3 regions of the Streptomyces sp. NPDC055103 genome follow, and region 2 is predicted to be linked to each of the others. Evidence: riboswitches for the same ligand, from Rfam matches in the RefSeq annotation. Region 2 holds a riboswitch; each other region holds the start of a gene.
The links. Region 2 has a riboswitch for cyclic di-AMP ahead of ACWFR1_RS27920 (transglycosylase family protein). Riboswitches for the same ligand answer to the same signal wherever they lie in the genome.
Positions count from the first base shown of each region.

Region 1: it holds a riboswitch for cyclic di-AMP, as region 2 does, so the genes downstream of both, ACWFR1_RS34825 (C40 family peptidase) here and ACWFR1_RS27920 (transglycosylase family protein) in region 2, are expected to answer to the same signal.
Region 3: it holds a riboswitch for cyclic di-AMP, as region 2 does, so the genes downstream of both, ACWFR1_RS23925 (LysM peptidoglycan-binding domain-containing protein) here and ACWFR1_RS27920 (transglycosylase family protein) in region 2, are expected to answer to the same signal.

Region 1 covers NZ_JBSGTX010000081.1:32,251-35,512, forward strand. Annotated here, with positions in the region: gene ACWFR1_RS34815 (8-amino-7-oxononanoate synthase) at 1-516, shown strand, start outside; gene ACWFR1_RS34820 (ATP-binding protein) at 689-1,147, shown strand; gene ACWFR1_RS34825 (C40 family peptidase) at 1,362-1,838, opposite strand; cyclic di-AMP (ydaO/yuaA leader) riboswitch at 1,842-1,963, opposite strand; gene ACWFR1_RS34830 (hypothetical protein) at 2,363-2,668, opposite strand; gene ACWFR1_RS34835 (ATP-dependent Clp protease proteolytic subunit) at 2,676-3,262, opposite strand, start outside.
Region 2 covers NZ_JBSGTX010000051.1:25,767-29,028, forward strand. Annotated here, with positions in the region: gene eno (phosphopyruvate hydratase) at 1-384, opposite strand, end outside; gene ACWFR1_RS27920 (transglycosylase family protein) at 763-1,494, opposite strand; cyclic di-AMP (ydaO/yuaA leader) riboswitch at 1,498-1,671, opposite strand; gene ACWFR1_RS27925 (transglycosylase family protein) at 1,926-3,002, opposite strand; gene ACWFR1_RS27930 (cytochrome P450 family protein) at 3,187-3,262, opposite strand, start outside.
Region 3 covers NZ_JBSGTX010000039.1:57,819-61,080, forward strand. Annotated here, with positions in the region: gene ACWFR1_RS23915 (phosphocholine-specific phospholipase C) at 1-282, shown strand, start outside; gene ACWFR1_RS23920 (DUF6197 family protein) at 344-1,036, opposite strand; cyclic di-AMP (ydaO/yuaA leader) riboswitch at 1,437-1,609, shown strand; gene ACWFR1_RS23925 (LysM peptidoglycan-binding domain-containing protein) at 1,615-2,502, shown strand; gene ACWFR1_RS23930 (alpha/beta family hydrolase) at 2,496-3,262, opposite strand, start outside.

The DNA.
Region 1 (3,262 bases), on a different contig from region 2:
GCCCTGCACGAGGCGGGCCTCGCGGGCGACGAGGACGTCGTCGCCACCCTCACCCTCTCCAAGTCCCTGGGCAGCCAGGGCGGCGCCGTCCTCGGACCCGCCCGGGTCGTCGAGCACCTGGTGAACGCGGCGCGCACCTTCATCTTCGACACCGGGCTCGCCCCGGCCGCCGCGGGCGGCGCGCTCGCGAGCCTGCGGCTGATCGCCGCCGAACCGGCACTCGCCGAGCGGGCGCGGACCGTCGCCACCACCCTGTACGAGCTCCTCACGGCGGCCGGACTGACCGCGGCGCGACCGGACGCTGCCGTCGTCTCGGTGCGCGCCCCCTCGCCCGAGGCGGCGCTGCGCTGGGCGGCCGACTGCCGCGAACAGGGCCTGGCGGTCGGGTGTTTCCGGCCCCCGTCCGTGCCGGACGGCATCTCGCGGCTCCGGCTCACGGCCCGCGCCGACCTGACGGACGCCGAGCTGCACGGGGCGGTGGAGACGATCCTGCGCACCGCGCCCGCGGCCCTCTGACGGCATCGTCTCCGCCATCCAAGAGCGTTTCCGGACAGCAGAGTTCACCGCTTCGGGCGATAGATGTGCACATATCGTGGTGGAAGGCCGTACGGGGCGGCACGATCGGTGGCACTCTGACGCGAAGCGCAATCCGGGGTGGTGTCCCCGGCGGGAAAGGGACAGCGCCGCCATGGCAGACCAGCAGGAAGCATCCGTCACTCTGCCGAGCGATCCCGCCTCGGTTCCCACGGCACGCAGATTCGCCGTGGACGTCCTGGGGGACTGGGGGCTCGACGGCGGCGCGGAGATCGCGGACTCTATCCGGCTCATCGTCTCGGAACTGGCGACCAACGCCGTCCAGCACACGTTCGGGCAGTCGCCCACCTTCACGGTCGACCTCCGGCTGGAGCGGGAGGAACGCCTGTACATCGGCGTGACCGACAGCCATCCCCGCTGGCCGCGCCGACTTCCGGCGGCGGTCCAGCAGGACAACGGGCGCGGCATGGTCATCATCCGCGTCCTCGCGGCGGAGGCCGGCGGCCGGCTCTCGGTCACGCCGACCGAGGAGGGCGGCAAGACGGTCTGGATCACGCTGCCGTGGGCCCCCGCCCCCGTACCGACCGGCTCAGCCGGCGTGCAGCTCCTGTGAGGGCCAGGCGCCACCGGCGAAGTGCCGCGCCCAGTAAAAGGGGTTGACCTCGGCCGGAGTACGAGCCTGCCGGCGGGTGGGGTCCTGCGGGTCGGGGACACCGACCTCGACGCCCGGGCCGCACAGGGCCACCGAGAGGGTGCTGCCCCGGCCGTGAGGGGTGCGGCGGCGCCACCGCGCCCCTCCCTCGGCAAGGGTCAGCGCCCGGGTTCCGTCACCGGACGCGGCCGTAGTAGACCTTCGACGACCAGATCTTGTCGAGCTTCACCCAGGAGCCCGTCTTGGGCGAGTGCCAGATCTTGCCGCTGCCGGCGTAGATGCCGACGTGGTACACCCTCCCACCGGAGTGGAAGAAGACCAGGTCCCCCTTCTGCCGGCTGGACGAGGAGATGTGCCGGGTCTTGTTGTACTGCTGCTGCGCGGTGCGGGGCAGCGACTTGCCCGCCTTGTTGTAGGCGTAGAGCGTCAGACCGGAGCAGTCGAACCGGGTGGGTCCGGCGGATCCGTACCGGTAGGGCGAGCCCTTCTTGGACGCGGCGACGCTCAGTGCCTTGTTCGCGTGTGTCGTCGCTGCCTGGGCCTCCGTCGCCGCACCTGGTGCGAACAGCGTGCCGCCGACGGCGGCGAGGGTGAGAGCCGAGACGGCTCCGGCCCGGGACAGCAGGGACGGGACATGCATCTGCGCGGTCATGCGCAACCCTTCGTCAGCCGCCTGCGAAGGATGACCTGTCGGGTTCGGGCTGGCGAAGATGCCCGGCCGCGGCTGCGGCTTCACCCCAAGGAACGGCCCCGCCGCGGAAGCGGCGCGAACATCCCGTACTGATTGGGTCCTCCACTCCTGCCGATCCACTCCTGTCGACCAGACGTCCGGGACAGCGGCAGGACTCGGCGTCCGCCCGGACCGCCCCGCCGCGGTGGCGGGGGCTTGTCGTCGACACGGATCTTGACCCACGCCATGGGCGAAAACCGAGCTGAAACGGCGATATGTGAGGCTCCTCACGACTGATCCATTCGGGTGGACAGACCGCCTTTGTGATCTTCGGAGGTTTGGCCTACGAGCCGCGTACCAGCGATGGAACGTTCGATTCCGCCAAATGCGTACACCTGTTGCGCAACTCGCCCGCTTCATATGTCGACTCGTCGACTACGCCGAACGGGGGAGGGAATCTGCGGTCCGTGTCGGCCGACCGGACCTCGACACGACACGCGGATATGTCAACTCGCCCGAGTGCGGGGGACGGTGACGCGGCCGGTCCTGCGCTCTCCGTCCAACACCCTTAAGGCGCGCGCCAATGTGTCCGCGTGGACCTCGCTCTCACCCCGCATATGCATGAGATTCAGCGCCTCGCGCAGCGCCTCCGCACGTCCCACCAGGGCCTGGGCCGCACGCAACGCCCCATAGGTATGCATGCCTCTGGATGGATTGATCTTCCCTAGGAGGTCGACGACTTCGAGGTACGCGTCGACGAGTTCACCCTCGGCCCGGGTCAGGGCCGGCAGTGGCGGCAGCTCGGGGGGCACGGCCGGTTCACCAGGCCGCGCCGCCGGCGGCGGCGCGCCGGCTCGTGACGACGTGGTCGGCCAGGCCGTACGCGACGGCCGCCTCGGCGTCCAGGACGGTGAGGCGGTCGATGTCGGCGTCGATCCGCTCCCGGTCCTGTCCGGTGTGTTCGACGAGCATCCCGGCGACCAGCTCCCGCAGGCGCAGCAGCTCGCGCGCCTGGAGGTCGAGGTCGCTGAGCTGTCCCTGGACGGGCTCGTCCAGGGTCGGCTGCTGGAGGGTGACCCGGGCGCCGGGCAGGATCAGGCGCTTGCCCGGGGTGCCGGCCGCGAGCAGGACGGCCGCGGTGGAGGCGGCCTGGCCCAGGCAGGTGGTCTCCACGTCGGAGGAGAGCGTCCGCATCGTGTCGTAGAGGGAGGTCATGGCGCTGATGGAGCCGCCGGGGGAGTTGATGTAGAGGGAGATGTCCTGGCCCGGAGAGGCGTGGTCGAGGTAGAGGAACTGCGCGATGGCGTCGTTGGCCGAGGTCTCGTCGACCGTGGTGCCGAGGAAGACGATCCGGGCTTCGAGGAGCTTCGAGTACGGGTCGAGGGTCCGGGTCCCGAAGCTGGTCC
Region 2 (3,262 bases):
CGAGGCCTCGGACGCGGCGTGCGCGACGGCGAGGGAGACGCCCAGGATGGCGTTGGCGCCGAGGGAGCCCTTGTTCTCGGTGGCGTCGAGGTCGAACATGGCCTGGTCGATCAGGCGCTGCTCGGTGGCGTCGTAGCCGACGAGCTCCGGGCCGATCTGCTCGATGACGGCGAGGACGGCCTTCTCGACACCCTTGCCCAGGTAGCGGTTCGGGTCACCGTCGCGAAGCTCGATGGCCTCGAACGCACCGGTGGAGGCGCCGGACGGAACAGCAGCACGACCGGTGCTGCCGTCGTCGAGGCCGACCTCGACCTCGACCGTGGGGTTGCCTCGGGAGTCCAGGATTTCCCGGGCTACGACGACGTCGATGGACGGCACGAGCATCTCCTTTTTGGGATGTGACGCTGGATGTGACGCATGGCCGGTGCAGGGTCGCTCGGCCTTGCGACAAGAGCCTAACCGGCTCCGGGGCTGCGGCCAGCCGTGCGCCCGCCCGCTGGGACGAAAAAGGACCCAAGGGCAGGCATCTCGGGACGAAGGACCCCAGATCTACTGGACAGTAACCATGAAGTCGCCCGAGAGAGGCGCCGGTGCGGAAGTCGCCCTATAAGAGGAGGGGGCCCCGGACAAGAGGAGGGGGACCCCGGACACACGGAACCCCGGTCCGGCGCGCACGGGGGAAGGGCGCGCCGGACCGGGGTGGTCACCGCGGGAGGGTCGTAGGGGCCGGGTGAGCCGCCGGACTCACCCGAGCCGCCGGGCTCACTTGAGGTGGAGCTGCTGGCCCACGTAGATGAGGTCGGCGTCGTCGACGACGTCCTTGTTCAGCTCGAAGAGCTGGGCCCAGCCACCCTTGACGCCGTGCGCCTGGGCGATCTTGCTGAGGGTGTCGCCGGCGACGACCTTGTACTCGCCGTCGCCCTTCTTGACGACCTTGCCGGTCGGGGTGGTGACCGTCTTCTTGGTGGCGGCCTTCGGCGCGGCGGACTGCTGCGTGGCCTTCTTCGGGGCCTGGCGCTGCTCGCTGCGGGTCGTCGGCTGCTCGGTCGAGCGCTGCGACTGCTGCCGCGGCTGCTCGGTGCTCTGCTGCGGCGCGCTCTCGGCGGAGCCGCCGTCGTACGAGGCACCGGAGAGGCCGACGCCGCAGGACGGCCAGGCGCCCTTGCCCTGGCCCGCGAGGACCTTCTCGGCGATGGCGATCTGCTGGGACTTCGACGCCTGGTTGGCGGTCGAGGCGTAGGCGGTGCCGCCGTACGCGGCCCAGGTGGAGGCCGAGAACTGCAGGCCGCCGTAGTAGCCGTTGCCGGTGTTGATGGACCAGTTGCCACCGGACTCGCACTGGGCGACGCGGTCCCACTCGGAGGACGTGGCGGCCGAGGCGGTGCCCGCGGTCATCAGCGGGGCGGCGACGGCGACACCGGTGACGCCGACGAGCGTGACGACCTGGGTGGCCTTGGAGGGACGGCGGTGTTTGCCCTTGCCGGAAAACAGCATGGAGATTCTCCTCACCGACGCCTACGAGGTGAGCTGTCGGGTTCGGACCAATGAGTTGTCCGGCCGCGTGTCCTAGCACGCGACTTAACCCCTAGCCGATCGTCGGCCGTCTGCTTCAACGGCCGGGGTCGGCACTTACCTTGGGTCCCCCGCTCCTGCCTACGGCGCTTACGCGACGTTCCCATCGGCCGACGGCAGGATTCGGCGTTTCGGTCGACGGGGCCCGCGGTGGCGAGCGGTTACGACCGTAGACACAGACCCACCGGAAGTTCAAAGAGGCATATTGCGGAAATATCGCCCCTACTTGCCTTCCGGTGGGGGGTGTTTGCGCAGGTGGGAGGTGACGGGAGCAAAGTTCGCGGACGGGACACGCCAGTTGAGGCGAAGAGACCCATGTCTCACTTGCCCAGAACCGGACATACGCTCCCGAACTACCCCGCCGCCGCCTTCGAACCGACCGTCAGGTCGAGGCTCTGACCAGGGACGATGAGGTCCGGATCGGTACCCACGGTCCCGCGGTTGGCGTCGTAGAGGGCGTTCCAGCCGCCGGGGAGTTCGTTCTCCTGCGCAATCTCGGACAGGTTGTCACCGGGCTGCACGGTGTAGGCGCCCGAAGCGTCCTGACTGTCCGTTGTGCCCGGATTCTTCACCTCGTCAGCCGTCGGCGTCGCGGCAGGGTTTTCCGCCAGCTTGTCCGTCGATGAAGCGTGTCGGCCCGATTCGGCTGAAGTGTCCGCCTTGCCGGTTTCCTCCGAGGCGGCCTCGCCCCGGTGCTTGCCACCGCCGGGCGCGGCCGACGTGGCGTCACCTGTCGGCGTTCCGGGCGATACGGGCGTAAGGGACGCATCGGGCGTGGTCGGGGTGGCCGGTGCGCCCGGGGCGGTCGGCGAGACCGGGCCCGAGGGCTTGCCGGGAGTCCCCGGGGTGGCCGCGGCGCCCGGAGCGGTGGGCGTGGCCCCCGTCACCGGCGCGGTCGGGCTGACCGGCGTGGTGGGCGAGGCGGGGGCCGTCGACGCGTCACGGGACGGCTCGGCGCCCTTCGCGGCCTCGGCCGCCTTCTCGGCCTCCTCTGCGGCCTTCGCCGCGGCGGTGGCCTCCGAGGAGGTGGCCGGGACGCCCGCGGTGCGGTTCGACTCCGCGACGGGCCCCGTGGGCGCCTTCGTGGCCGCGGCCGGGCCGGGGTCGATGCCGGTGGCCGCGCCGTCGTTCCTCAGTCCGGCGATGGGCGCGCAGGTGGCCCAGTCGGTACTGCCGGCGGCGAGAGCCTTGTCGGCGATCGCGATCTGCTGGGCGCGGCTGGCCAGGTCGGGGCTGGGCGCGTACGCGAGGCCGCCGTTCCGCTCCCAGCTGTCCTGGGTGAACTGGAGGCCGCCGTACATGCCGTTGCCGAAGTTGGCGCTCCACTGGCCGCCGGACTCGCACTCGGCGACCCGGTCCCAGGTCGCGGCGTCGGCGGCGGAGGCGGAGCCGGCGGCGAGCAACGGCAGTGCCAGGGCGGATCCGGTCACTCCCGCGGCGACGACGATGGCGGGGGCCTGACGGGGTCGACGGTGTCGTCCGTTCCCGGAGCGCATACGGAGGCCTTTCGCGTGACGGCTGAGACTGCCGGGAAACGTAGCGGCATTCGAACGCTCGTCACAAGTCGATGGACCCCCGATCACGTAAAGATCACAGTCCTGACGACTCGTCAGTTCACCGCACCCGTACGGAAGGGGAGAATTCCACTGGAAGTGTGCGCAATCCGCGCATGATGAGCCCTCCGCGCCAC
Region 3 (3,262 bases), on a different contig from region 2:
CGGTACGCGCCCGAGGCGGGCACGGGCCGGACGGCGCTGTGGTTCCGGATGACCAACACCTCGGCGGGCCCGGTGACCTTCACGATCCGCTCGAACGCCTACCGCACGGACGGCCCGTGGACGTACACGGTCCCGGCGAACTCCAGCCGTGAGGAGTTCTTCAACGCGGTGGCCTACAACGGCGGCTGGTACGACTTCACGATCCTCGCCGACATCGACGGGACCTGGTCGCGCCGGTACACCGGCCACATCGAGACCGGGTCCCCGAGCGTCACCGGCTGACCCCTTGCACGTCGGCCGGTGCCGGCGGGTCACCGGCCGACGGTGTCACCGGCCCGGCGGGTCACCGGCCGGCGTGCGCGGCGCGGCGGATCGTCGCGTCGAGGAGGCCCACCGCCTCGGCCGCCGTGCGGCCGGGAGCCCGGTTCCACGGGCCGATCAGTTCGCGCCATCCTCGCGACCGGAGCTCGGTCATGATCCAGGCGGCCGCCTCGTTCATGGTGTCCGCGCCGCCGTAGCCGAGGCGGTGGGCCGCGAGGAGGGCGCCGCAGACGCAGCGCGCTCCCCGCGCGTCGCGCAGTTTGTACGGGGCGTTCTGCCAGCCCCACTCCGTGAGCACCAGCCGCGCGTAGCCGAGGTGGACCGAGGGGCGCAGCTCGGGACGGCCGATCCGGCGCCAGGCGTGCAGACGGTCCGGGAGTACGGCTCCGATCCGGCCGGGAAGCGTGCGCTCGGCCGGGGCCGGCGGCGGGAGCGCGTCGAGCGCCTCGGTCACGAGCTGGTCCACGGGCACGGTCAGGAGGGCCCGCCAGTCAGCGCGCTCGGGCTGTCGCTGCGGCGCGGGGTCCGGTCCGGCGGGGGCCGGCCGGACCGGGACCTGTGGGGCGAGGGTCGGCCGGACCGGGACCGGTGGGGCGAGGGTCGGCGGGGCGGGGGTCCAGTCCGTGACGATCCGCTGCCAGGTGGCGCTCTCGAAGAGAGCGGCCGCCTCGCGGTCGAGGGTGTCCGGGCTGAGCGGGGAGACGGTGGTCGGCATCCGGGTGGCTCCTGGGTCGGGTACCTCCATCTTTCAAGAAGAATGTCTTGTTTGCGACTTTTGTCGCCACGGACACAGTGGTACCGCTTAGCGCGAGCCAGCCCCACGACCCTCGACACGACCGAACACCCCATGGCGGTAAATTTCCACCCATTCATTCACCATCGGAATTACATCGCATATTCGGACATTACTCGCCGGGTGACGCGGTTCACTTTTCCCGGAGATCACCACGTCCCGGCACTTCCGCAAGCCGTGCGGTGCACGGAAGTTCGGCGATGCCCGAGCGCGGTCGATCTTGAATTAGCCGAATACAGAGATCCTTTACCCCGCCCCAGCGATTCACTCCCCTTGTTATCCGTCGCATTACTGGCCTACGGTCACCCCCATTCGAGCGGAACGCCTAATCCTGCCGCCGCCCGAAACACCTCCCTTTCACCCGACGGCAGGAGCGGGGGACCCACGAATTCGCCGGTCCGGAATCCGGAACGGCTCGGGGTGCAGCCGCGTGTGCGCGGCCGGACATCTCCCGTCCGAACCCGACAGCTCACCCCGCAGGCGCCGGAGAGGAAACCGTCATGCCTGCACACGGTAAGCACCGCCGCCCCCGACGCCGCACGGTCACCCGTGGCCTCGCACTCGCCGGCACGGGCGGGGCAGCCCTGGCCCTGCCGCTGATCGTCCCCGCCACCGCCGGCGCCGAGACGATCTCGTCCGCGCCGAAGACCGCCGCGCAGCCCGTCGCCGCACAGCACGCGACCGCGACCGCCGCGCCGTCCGCCCCCACCGCCGCTGCCGCCGCCGCGCGTACGTACACCGTCGTGAGCGGTGACTCGCTTTCCCTGATCGCCCAGAAGAAGGGAATTCAGGGCGGCTGGAAGTCGATTTACCGGGCCAACAAGTCCGCCGTGGGTGACAATCCGTCACTCATTCACCCCGGTCTCGAACTGACGATTCGTCGGGATTCCGCGAAGGCCGCCCCCGCTCAGGCCGCCGCGCCGAAGAAGAGCACCGCCACGACGGACCGGGCGAGCCGCTCCGAGCGCCGTGCCGCGGCCCCGGCCGCCGCTTCGGGCGCCTCCGCAGCGCAGGCGGCGCCCGCCGCCGCGCCCGCCGTCCAGGCCGCCCCGGCCGCCGCCCAGTACGCCGACAACCTCGACGGCTGGATCCGGCAGTCGCTGGCCATCATGGCCCAGCGCGGCATCCCCGGCTCGTACGACGGAATCCTCCGCAACGTAATGCGCGAGTCCTCCGGCAACCCCCAGGCCATCAACCTCTGGGACTCCAACGCCGCGGCCGGCACCCCCTCGAAGGGCCTGCTCCAGGTGATCCAGCCGACCTTCGACGCCTACCACGTGCCGGGCACGTCCACGGACCTGTTCGACCCGGTCGCCAACATCACGGCTGCCTGCAACTACGCGGCCGACCGCTACGGCTCCATCGACAACGTCAACGGCGCCTACTGACCCCTGAAGTGCTCGTCGAACCAGTCCCTGGCGAGCTCCGCCACCTCCTCCAGGGCCCCCGGCTCCTCGAAGAGGTGGGTGGCGCCCGGCACGACCGTCAGCCGGTTCTCGCAGCGCAGCAGCGCCTGGGCCCGCTTGTTGAGGTCCAGGACCAGCTCGTCCCGGCCGCCCACCACGAGGAGGGTCGGGGCGCGCACCCGGGCCAGGTGCTCGCCCGCCAGATCCGGTCTGCCACCGCGTGACACGACTGCGGCGACACCGGAACCGGCGTCGGCCGCCGCCCACAGCGCGGCGGCCGCGCCCGTGCTCGCCCCGAAGTAGCCGAGCGGCAGGTCGTCGCCCCCGGGCCGCCCGGCCAGCCAGTCCGTGGCGCTCACCAGCCGGCCGGCGAGCAGCGGGGTGTCGAAGACATGGGCCCGGTCGGCCGCCTCGGTCTCGGTCAGCAGGTCGAACAGCAGCGTCCCGAGCCCGGCCCGGTTCAGGGCCGAGGCGACCGCGCGGTTGCGCGGACTGTGCCGGCTGCTGCCGCTGCCGTGGGCGAACAGGACGATGCCGGTCGCGCCGTCGGGCACAGCGAGCCGTCCGGCGAGGGTGGCGCCGGTCGCCGGGATCCTGACGTCCTCGTCCCGCACGACGGGCCCGCGCACAGCCCGGCTGCGGTCGAGGCAGTCGAGCACCTCCGCGTCGGACGTCTGCGTGAAGTCCCGGTAGAACTGACCGATCGCGTAGAAGAAGTCGGGCTCGCGGACGCTGACGGTCT